Regions from separate parts of the Duganella sp. GW821-FHT07F09 genome, predicted to be linked through region 2. Evidence: riboswitches for the same ligand, from Rfam matches in the RefSeq annotation. Region 2 holds a riboswitch; each other region holds the start of a gene.
The links. A riboswitch is a leader RNA that binds a small molecule or an ion and turns the genes downstream of it on or off. The one in region 2 is predicted to bind cobalamin.
Positions count from the first base shown of each region.

Region 1: it holds a riboswitch for cobalamin, as region 2 does, so the genes downstream of both, AC07P1_RS10165 (CbtB domain-containing protein) here and AC07P1_RS02755 (MotA/TolQ/ExbB proton channel family protein) in region 2, are expected to answer to the same signal.
Region 3: it holds a riboswitch for cobalamin, as region 2 does, so the genes downstream of both, AC07P1_RS13825 (TonB-dependent receptor) here and AC07P1_RS02755 (MotA/TolQ/ExbB proton channel family protein) in region 2, are expected to answer to the same signal.

Region 1 is NZ_JBWKQJ010000003.1:372,316-375,851, forward strand. It holds gene AC07P1_RS10155 (cache domain-containing protein) at 1-1,226, opposite strand, end outside; gene AC07P1_RS10160 (GNAT family N-acetyltransferase) at 1,445-1,966, shown strand; cobalamin riboswitch at 2,043-2,272, shown strand; gene AC07P1_RS10165 (CbtB domain-containing protein) at 2,432-2,635, shown strand; gene AC07P1_RS10170 (CbtA family protein) at 2,665-3,393, shown strand; gene AC07P1_RS10175 ((2Fe-2S) ferredoxin domain-containing protein) at 3,390-3,536, shown strand, end outside.
Region 2 is NZ_JBWKQJ010000001.1:591,011-594,546, forward strand. It holds gene AC07P1_RS02745 (cobaltochelatase subunit CobN) at 1-220, opposite strand, end outside; gene AC07P1_RS02750 (DUF2149 domain-containing protein) at 207-548, opposite strand; gene AC07P1_RS02755 (MotA/TolQ/ExbB proton channel family protein) at 550-1,146, opposite strand; cobalamin riboswitch at 1,212-1,430, opposite strand; gene cueR (Cu(I)-responsive transcriptional regulator) at 1,473-1,865, opposite strand; gene AC07P1_RS02765 (heavy metal translocating P-type ATPase) at 1,862-3,536, opposite strand, start outside.
Region 3 is NZ_JBWKQJ010000004.1:526,218-529,753, forward strand. It holds gene ylqF (ribosome biogenesis GTPase YlqF) at 1-800, shown strand, start outside; gene AC07P1_RS13820 (DODA-type extradiol aromatic ring-opening family dioxygenase) at 898-1,710, opposite strand; cobalamin riboswitch at 1,922-2,113, shown strand; gene AC07P1_RS13825 (TonB-dependent receptor) at 2,197-3,536, shown strand, end outside.

The DNA.
Region 1 (3,536 bases), on a different contig from region 2:
TCGCCGGCGCCGTGGCCGTAGGTGTCGTTGATGAATTTGAAGTTGTCCAGATCCAGGTACAGCACCGCCATCGGCTCCTGATTGCGCTCGCTGAGATTGAGCTGGCGGGCGAGGAATTCGGTGAACATGGCGCGGTTGGCCAGGCCGGTCAGCGGGTCGTGCGTGGCCTGGTGCTTGGCCAGCGCGTGCATCTTCGACGCCTTGACCAGCGCCTGTCCCACTTCGTTCGCCTCGCGCAGGCCGTAGGTGGCCGGCTCGATGCTGTCGCCGGCACCGAGGGCGAGCGCCGGCGCCACCAGGTCGCGGATCGAGCGGCTGATGCGGTTGCCGATGTGCCAGGCGAAGAGCAAGCCGCCGCCCAGCAGGAGGATGGTCGACAGCACCAGCGTCCACAGTTTGGCAAGCAGTTGGGAGTTCAACACCTCGATGGGAATGCCGATGGCCACCGTCCACTGCGAATTGGGGGCCTTGGCCAGCACGGCCAGGATAGGCTTGCCGTCGAGCGTTCTGGTCTCGAAAACGCCCTCCGGCAGTTCCTGCAGCCGTTCCAGCACCTCGGGAATCGCGCTCTGTCCGACGTAGCGCTGCATGTCGCTCGTGCGCGCCACCACCGTGCCTTTGTTATCGAGGATGGTGGTGATCCAGTGCTCGGGATACTGCTGCTGTTTGAGGATGGCGCCGAAGCGCTCGACCGTCACCACGGCGCTCAGCGCGTGGAAGCCGCTGGTCTTTCTGGTGACGGGGATGCCGACCGAGACGATGTAGCGTTTGGAGATGGGCCCCATGAACACCCGCGAAATGGCGGTGGCATCGTTGTTCTGCATGTAGGTCAACAGGTGGTCCATGCTTGCGCTGGGCAGCGCGCTGCCGTAGGGCCGGAAGGTGTTGACCAGTTGCTGCCCGGTGCCGTCTTCCAGCACGATGTTGAAAATGTCCTGGCTGGCGCAGATCGCGCGCGCCTGGCCGTAGAACTGTTTGAGGTCGTCGCCGATCAGGCTGGGGGAGGTGGCGAGCGCCTTGAGCGTCGATTCGATGACGGCGAATTCCTTGTCGATCGCCATCGCGTTGGCGTGGGCGGTCGTCATCGCGCTGCGGATAAACGCCGCGCGCGCGAGCTCGTAGTCGGAGGCGATCATCTTTACCACCATCAGCGACGCTGGGACGACGCAGGCCACCACCAGCCAGATTAGTCTCGTTCGAATGGAGGGCGCGTGAGCTCGTTTCATGATTAATCCTACCTCGCTATATTTATTCTTGATGAGGCGCGATACCCCTTTTTTCGTAATATTACAACAAGGAAAGTGCATCCGTAACCCAGTCTATCCCTTTGTTTTTATTTTCTGTACGAAAATGTTTGGGTGGCCGATATGGTCGTGTGATGACTTGAGATTTATCGTCTATCATGTTGACGAGTCTCAATCAAAATCCATATTTCGGAGCCCCAATGCAACTCATCAGCTGTACGGAAGAACGCCACGCCGCAGCCATCCTCGCCATCTTCAACGACGCGATCGCCAACTCGACCGCGCTGTACGAGTATCATCCGCGCACGATGGAAACGATGAGGAACTGGTTCGCGGCCAAGCGCGCGGGCGGCTATCCGGTCATCGGGCTGGAGGACGGGGCGGGCGAGTTGCTGGGATTCGCCAGCTACGGCGCGTTTCGCGGCTTTCCGGCCAATAAATACTCGGTCGAGCACTCGATCTATGTGCGTGGCGACCAGCGCGGCAAGGGGCTGGGACGCACTTTGCTAAGCGCCATCATCGACGCCGCGCGGCAGGCCGACCTGCACATCCTGGTCGGCGGCATCGACGCGGCCAACGCGGCCAGCATCGCCTTGCACGAGCAGTTGGGATTCGTGCACGCGGGCACTATTCGTCATGCCGCCTTCAAGTTCGAGCGCTGGCTGGATCTGGCGTTTTACCAGCTCATGCTCGCCACGCCGGCGCATCCGGTGGACGGCTGACACCAGGACGACTCGACACCGACCCGCGCACGATGGCATGATCGTCTTGCAATTCCGCAGGCGCAGACCTATACTGCGCCGGTAGTCAGCTTCTGGTATCTGCAAATGATCGTTTGCAGATTTAAATGGGAAGCCGGTGCGTCGTTCCGCTGGAACGGCAATGCCGGCGCTGCCCCCGCAACGGTAAGCGAGGTTAAGGATTTGTACGATGCCACTGTGCGATTGCATGGGAAGGCGCAAATCCAGGTGTGTCCGGATGGACGCCCACTCGCCAGCCCGGAAACCAGCCAGTAGCGGTAAACACGTTTGTATTGCGGAGGGCGATACGGGTGGAGAACTGCCAAGGCTCGATCCGCGCATCTTCGTTCCGGTCCTCCCTGGCGCCGCATTCGTCTCTCCCCTGGTCCATCTTCCGATACGAGCTTTTCGACCCCGTGGTCGTCGCTGCTTTTCGGAGAAACCAATATGTCCATCAACACTATCCACGCCGGCCAGGCCCATGCCCCCGTGCATGCCCGTCCCGTCGCACTGAAAGACAAGCTGATGGCGGCCTTGATGGCCGCGAGCCTGGGCGCGGTGCTGTTGTTCGGCGCGGGGTTCGCGTCGATGGAAGCGCTGCATAACGCCGCCCACGACAGCCGCCATTCGGCGGGCTTCCCGTGTCATTGAGCCGCGCAGGGGCCGGCGCGGGCGCCGGCATGTTCAATCGCATGGTGCGAACCGCTGCGGCGGCCGGCCTGCTGGCCGGTTTGCTGCTGACCGGCGTGCAGCACCTGCAGGTGACGCGCATCATCGCGCAGGCCGAGGTGCTGGAATCGGCGGGCGGGGCGGAGCCGGTGGCGCATATGCACGCCGACGGCGCGCGGCATGTGCACGACGTGTCGCAGGAAGTGTCGCACGAAGCCCCGCACGAACATGGTGGCTGGCAGCCGGAGGACGGCGTCGAGCGCACGCTGTACACCGCGCTGGCCGACGTCAGCATGGCCGTCGGTTATGGCCTGCTGCTGGCCGCCGCCATCGGGTTGCGCGGACGGCCGGTCGACTGGCGTTCCGGCCTGTTGTGGGGCGCCGCCGGTTACGCGGTGTTCTTTCTGGCGCCGTCGGTCGGATTGCCGCCGGAGCTGCCCGGCACCGCCGCCGCGCCGGTGGCCGTCCGCCAGGGCTGGTGGATCGCGACCGCGATGTCGACCGCCACCGCGTTGGCGATGCTGGCCTTCGGCCGTCATTGGGCGCTGAAGCTGGCGGCCGTCGCGTTGCTGGTGGTGCCGCATCTGGTCGGCGCGCCTCAGCCGCTGGTCCATGCCAGCGTCGCACCGGAACATTTGCAGCGTTCCTTTGTCTACGCCACGGCGCTCGCCAATGGCGTGTTCTGGCTGGTGCTGGGCGCGCTGACCGGCTTCTTCCACAAGCGCTTCGCCGATCGATGAGAACCCACCACCGTCACTTATTCATGTGCGTCGGTCCGCGTTGCGCTCCCGTCGAGGGACGCGCGCAGGCCGTGTTCGAGCGCATGGGCGAAATGATCGACGCCCATCCGGAGCTTGCCGTCAAGCGCACGCGCACCCATTGC
Region 2 (3,536 bases):
TCATGCCGTTGTTGGGGATGATGCGGATGACGACATTGAGCGCCTTCAGCTCCGCCTGCAAACCGCGCACCGCCAGCACCGCCGGCCGCGACTCGACATCACCGAGCATCAGCGCCAGGGTACGCGGCGCCTGCGCCGAATGTACATAACCGACGATGAAGAAGGAAATCAGCAGCAGTGAAACAACTTCCAGTATTCCAAAACGCTTATTCCGGAACATATACGACCTTCCCGTCCGGCAGTTGGTAGGCGGTGCCCAGGCGCTTGCCGGATCCGGACAATGGCTTGTCGCTGACGCGGCTTACCGTGATCTCGGCGCCCTTCTTGGTCAGCACTTCAACCCGGCCGTCCGCACTCTTTTTGGCGATGGTGACTTCCGAATTCGGGTCCAGCAGGTCCATCATGTTCCAGGCGGAGAACAGCGCCAGCATCATGGCGACGATGAAGACGATGCTGGCGTCGAACAGATTTGCGACGCCGGCCAGCGGGTCCTCGGTGTGCTCGCCGATGCGGCTGTAACGGTGGCGGTTCATAAATCGCATGGCCATGTCAGGCCTCCACGCGCATCAGGTGCGGCTTGTGTCCGTGCGTCGCCAGCATGGTTTCGGCGGCGTAGGCGATGTCGGTCAGGTCGCTGCGCAGCCAGTGCTCGCGCACCAGGCTCAGGACATAGGCGCACACGCTGCACGCCAGGCCGACCACGGTGGCGGTGAAGGCGGTGGTCATCGATTCGGCCATCTTCGGCAAATTGCCCTGCGCCAGGCCGGCCAGCGAGATACCCATCGGGATCAAGGTGCCCATCAGACCGAGCGCCGGGCCGACCCGCACCACGAAGCGCACGCCGTCCAGGCGGCGCACGCCGGCGGCATCGGCGCGCTGCACCACGCGCTCGAGGCGCGCGTCGAGTCCCGGCTCGCCCTCCTGCGCCGTCAGCACGGCCGCCATGTCGTGGCGGGCGGTGGCCACCAGCATGCGCACGCCGCGCCGGCGCTCGAGCCATTCGGCGCCGAAGGTGCCGAAGCACACCAGCATATACAAGGTCAGCGCCGCGATCCCCAGCAGCACGGGCAGATACAGCACGTTGGAAATGGAGTACAGCAGCGTCTCGATCGAGCGGATGGCCGCGTCGGCAGGCAGGTTAGGCATTGAATGATCCAGCGACAGAAGCAAGCCACTCACCTCCCCGTGAGCGGATTGAAAGGAAGCGCCTGGGCGCTTCCACCTCTTTGGCCGGTATCCGGGCTCGCAAGCAAATCCACCTGACCTTCCCATGCAAAAGCACAGTGGCATAGCGAGGCGGATAGTCGTCTGGGACGACGCTTGTTTACCGTTGCGGGGGCAGCACATGTTGGCTGGCTGGGCCAGCGCCATGTTTCCCGTTTAACTGCGCATCCAGACGGACGCGCGGGCACCAAAACCTGGCGATTATACGTGGTTCCGGCGCGCCCGGACAGATACGCCGGGTCTCCGGGCTACCTGGGACCCGCGAGGCTTTGGAGAATGGGACAATCCGGCCTGTCGTTGCCCTTGCAGCAGCGCGCCAGCGTTTGCAGCGTGTCGCGCATTTCGGTCAGCTCGTCGATGCGCTGGTTCAGCTCTGCGACGTGGCCGAGGGCGATTCTTTTCACGTCGGCGCTGGCGCGCTCCTTGTTCTGCCACAGCGACAGCAGGTCGCGGATTTGGTCCAGGGAGAAGCCCAGCGTGCGCGCACGCTTGACGAAGCGCAGCGCGTGCAGGTCGTTCTCGCTATAGATGCGGTAACCCGATTCACTGCGCCGCCCAGGTGGAATCAGCGCGATGCTCTCGTAGTAACGGATCATCTTGGCCGAGACGCCGGAGGCGCTGGCCGCTTGTCCGATGTTCATATCTTCGCTCCTTCACTTACAGGTTGCGCGTCAGGCTTCCAGCGGCGCAGCAGCAGCGCGTTGCCGATCACGCTGACGGAGCTGAGCGCCATCGCGGCGCCGGCGACCATGGGGTTGAGCAGGCCGAAGGCGGCCAGCGGAATGCCGACCAGGTTATAGATAAACGCCCAGAATAGATTCTGGCGAATCTTGCTGTAGCTGCGGCGCGAGATCGAGATGGCCGCGGCCACCAGCGCCGGGTCGCCGCGCATCAGCGTAATGCCGGCGGCATGCATGGCGACATCCGTGCCGCTGGACATGGCGATGCCGACATCGGCGGCGGCCAGCGCCGGCGCGTCGTTGATGCCGTCGCCGACCATCGCGATGCATCTGTCCTGCCGCTTCATGGCACCGATGGCGGCGGCTTTGTCGGCCGGCAGCATGTTGGCGACCACCCTGCGGATGCCGAGTGACGCGCCGACATGATCGGCGCTGCCCTGGTTGTCCCCGGTCAGCAGCACGGTCTCGATATTCAGCGCGTGCAGCGCTTCCACGGCGGCACGTGCGTTCGGCTTGACACGGTCGCCGAAGGCCAGCAGGCCGAGTAAGCGCACCGGTTGCGGCGACTGCGTGGCAAGCCACGAGACGGTCAGGCCTTGCCGTTCCAGTTCGGCGGCGCGCGCCGCCAGCGCGGTGAGCTCGACGCCCTGCTCCTGCATCAAACGCGTGCTGCCGAGGATCAGCCGCATGCCGTCGACCGTCGCGGCGACGCCGCGTCCGGGCAAGGCGGCGATGTCGGCGGCGACGGCCGGGACGAAAAGCGCGCCGGCAGCACCATCCCCGGCGGCTTGCAGCACCGCGCGGGCCAGCGCATGCTCGCTGCCCCGCTGTACCGCCGCAGCCAGTTGCAGCAGATGCGCCTTGTCGATGGCGCCGGGCGCCGGCTCGCACACCGCCAGCGACGGTTTACCTTCGGTCAGCGTGCCGGTTTTATCGAAGGCCACGGTGGTGATGCGATGCGCCAGCTCCAGCGCCTGCACATCCTTGATCAGGATGCCGTGACGCGCGGCCACGCCGGTGCCGGCCATGATGGCGGCCGGCGTTGCCAATCCCAGCGCGCACGGACAGGCGATCACCAGCACCGCCACCGCGTTGATGATGGCGGTCTCGCCGTCGCCGGACGCGAGCCACCAGCCCACTAAAGTCAGCAGCGCCAATACCAGCACCACCGGCACGAACACCGCGCTGACGCGGTCCACCAGATGCTGCACCGGCGCCTTGGCGGCCTGCGCGTCCTCCACCAGGCGGATGATGCGCGCCAGCGTGCTCTCGGCGCCGACCGCCGTCACGCGCACCAGCAGCATGCCTTCGCCATTGATCGCGCCACCGGTCACGCGGTCGCCGGCATGACGCGCCACGGGCAGGCTTTCGCCGGTGATCAGCGCTTCGTCCACGTGGCTGGCGCCTTCGGACACCACGCCGTCGACGGCGATGCGCTCGCCCGGCCGCACCACCACCATCTCGCCGGGCAGCACCTGCGCGATCGGAACCTCGACATCCTGGTCGCCGCGACGCACGCGCGCCGACTCCGGCCGCAGCACCTGCAGCGCGCGGATCGCGGACGTGGTCTGCCGCTTCGCGCGCGCCTCCAGCCATTTACCCAGCAATACCAGGGTGATGACCACGGCGGAG
Region 3 (3,536 bases), on a different contig from region 2:
GCCAGCGTCCGTGCTTGAAGATCCTCAACAAGATCGATTTGGCCGATCCCGCCGCCACGGCGGCGTGGGTAGCGTATTACAACGCGCAGGAGGGCGTGACGGCGTTCGCGATGACGACCAAGAAGCCGGCCGACGTCACGCGCGTGCCGGAACTGGCCAAGCAACTGGCGCCGCACCGGGGCGTGCCGACCAAGCCGCTGCGTATCATGATCATGGGGATCCCCAACGTCGGCAAGTCGACCCTGATGAACGCGCTGTTGAAGCGCAAAGTGGCCAAGGTCGGCGACGAGCCGGCGGTGACCAAGCAGCAGCAGAAGCTTTATCTGGACAAGAACACCATCCTGGTCGACACGCCCGGCATGCTGTGGCCGAAGATCGCGCTGCCGAGCGACGGCTTGATGCTGGCCGCCAGCCACGCCATCGGCTCGAACGCGCTGATCGAGGAGGAGGTGGCGGTGTTCCTGGCCGACGAGATGCTGAAGTACTACCCGCAGCTGCTGGTGGCGCGCTATGGCTTCAAGGATATCGAAACGTTCGACGGCATCGCGGTGGTGGAGGGCGTGGCGGCCAAGCGCGGCTTCCGCCAGAAGGGCGGCGACCTGGATTTCGAGAAGGCGTCGCACACCTTCCTGGGCGACTACCGTAGCGGCACATTGGGCCGCATTTCGCTGGAGACGCCGGCGTCGCGCAAGGAGCGGTTGGATACGTACGCGGTGGAGGCGGCGGCCAAGGCGGCCGAGAAAGCCGCGATCGCCGAAGCCAAGGCCGCCGAATACGCCAAAGGCAAACGCGGAACGTAAAACCACCGCATATCGCTCCGCCAAGGAGACACGTAGGGCGGATTAGGCGGAACGCCGTAATCCGCCATCGACGAGCCGCCAACACCGACCGCGTTGGTTACGCGCCGCCGAACCGGAAACTCGACACCGCCAGCGCCCCCATAAACGCATCCTCGTGATACGGCACGGACGCCGGCTCGTCTTCGGCCGCGCCCAACGCCACCATCAGCGGCAGCAAATGCTCCTCGCGCGGATGCGCCATGCGCGCGGCCGGCGCCTTTTCCCACTCGATCAACGCCGCCGAGCGCTCGGCCGGCGGCAGCGCCATGGCCGCCCGCAGCCAGCCGTCGAATTGATGCGACGCCGCCGCGCCCTGCGCGTTGAACGCCCGCAGATTGTGGTAACTCAGGCCGCTGCCGATGATCAGCACACCTTCCTTGCGCAGCGGTGCCAACAGACGGCCAACCTCCAGATGCGTTTTCGGATCGAGTCCCTGCTTGAGCGACAGCTGCACGATCGGCACGTCCGCGTTCGGATACACCGGGTACATGGCGCTGAAGGTGCCGTGGTCGAAGCCGCGCTGCCCGTCCAGTTGCGTGGGGTGGCCGCCGGCATCGAGCAGTTGTTTGATGTGCGCCGCCAGTTCCGGCGCACCGGGGGCGCTGTATTGCACCTCGTAGGTGTGCGGAGGGAAGCCGCCGTAGTCGTATAGCATCGGCGGCTTGGCCGACGACGACAGCATGAAGTCGCGGCCTTCCCAGTGGGAGGTGACGACCAGCACCGCCTTCGGCGTGACGCCCAATTGGCGCGGGATGTCGCGCAGCGAGGCGTCCAGTTTTGCGTAGAGGTGGCCTACTTGGTCCATCATGAATGGCCACGGACCGCCGCCGTGGGACAGGAAGTAGGTGGGGAGGGTTTGGGTGGTGCTCATGGTGGTGCTCCGGGTATGGTGTTGATATCCATACTATAGGGATGCCGGGGCCGGCGATCAATGCGCGAAATGTAGATAGGTCATATCTATTTCCTGAATCATGGAGGGCTGGTGGCGGCGCATGCGTGGCGGATTACGGCGTTCCGCCTAATCCGCCCTACGTGTCTCCACGGTGTTCTTGGGTCCCAGGTCTTGGTCGATGTTGGCAGGCGTATAATGCCCGGGTTCTGGTGCCTGCGCATGTGTTCACGTGCGCGGTTAAACGGGAAACACAGGCCGCTTTCGCACTCCGCGAACCGGCCAAGGTGTGCTGCCCCCGCAACGGTAACGCCTGCGCCTTGTCGAGATATCTCCGACAACCGCGCCGGCCAGCCCGGATATCGGCCAGACAGGGGGGAGCGCGCGCCGTCGACCGGCGCGCGGCTTCCGTACACTTCCGACTTGCGGGGACGCAGGCGCGGATGTCTCTTTTGAAAACGATTTGCCATGAATTCCTTCGCGTTTGTTCCGCCTTCGGCGCCACGTTTGCTGGCCGCCGCCGTTTCCCTTTGCTTCACCGCCGCCGCCATCGCCCCGGCCGCCGCCACCGCGCAGGAAGCCGTCGGCGCGCAGGTCGCCCAGGTGCTGGCGCCGGTCGTCATCACCGGCTCCCGCTTCGACGCCGATCCGGCCCTGGCGCCGATCGGCGCCACGGTGATCTCGGCCGAGGATATCCGCCGCTCCGGCGCCAGCGACGTCAATTCGGCGATCCGCAAGATCGGCGGTGTCTACGGCCGTCAAAGCCTGAACGGCAGCCCGGATTTCGATCTCGATCTGCGCGGCTTCGGCACCAACAGCAGCCAGAATCTGGTGATCGTTCTCGATGGCGTGCGCCTGTCGGAAAATGAACTGAGCACCGCCATCCTGTCGACCATTCCGGTCGATACGGTGGACCGCATCGAAATCACGCGCGGCGGCGCCAGCGTGTTGTACGGCGACGGCGCCACCGGTGGCGTGATCAACATCGTCACCAAAAATCCCGGTAAGAACACGCGCCGTGGCAGCGTTTTCGTCGAGGGCGGCCGGTTCAACGCCGGCGAGGCGCGCGTGTCGGCCGCGCAGGCTTGGGAGGGCTTCGCGGCCGATGCGACCCTGGGTCACCAGCGCACCGACAACTACCGCGACAACAACGAATTCAAGCAAACGCAGTTCAGCGGCGGCGCGCAGTGGTTCAACGAGGCCGGTCGCGTGGGCTTCCGTTACGAGGGCGCGCGCCAGGATATGCGTTTGCCAGGGGCATTGAACGAGGCGCAATTCAATGCCAACCCTCGCCAGGCGACCACGCCCGACAACTACGGCTCGCTCGACAGCGATCGCCTCACCGTTTTCAGTCAGTACCGGGTGGCCGGCTACGATCTGGCGGCCGACCTGTCTTATCGCAAGAAGAACGTCGATTCGGCGTACTTCTACGACGGCGGTTCGTCGGTCGGCACCAGCGACAGCAAGCAGATTCAGTTCTCGCCGCGCTTGCGCCGCTTGAGCGAGATCGGCGGTATGCTCAATGAAGTGGTGGCCGGCGTGGACCTGAGCAAGTGGGAGCGTACCGCCGCCAGCGCCGACGCGGAGCAGAAATCGAAGGCGTTTTATCTTCGCGACGAGCTGCGCTTCGACGCCGCGCATCAGGGCCGGATCTCGGCCGGGGTACGACGCGAGATTTTCGACAAGGACTTCAGCAGTTCGAGTGGTTTCGGTTCTACCGGCTACGACGTCGCGCAGGGACTGAACGCTTGGGAGCTGCAAGCGAGCTATATGCCGCTTGCCGGTGTGACGGTGTTCGGCAAGGTTGG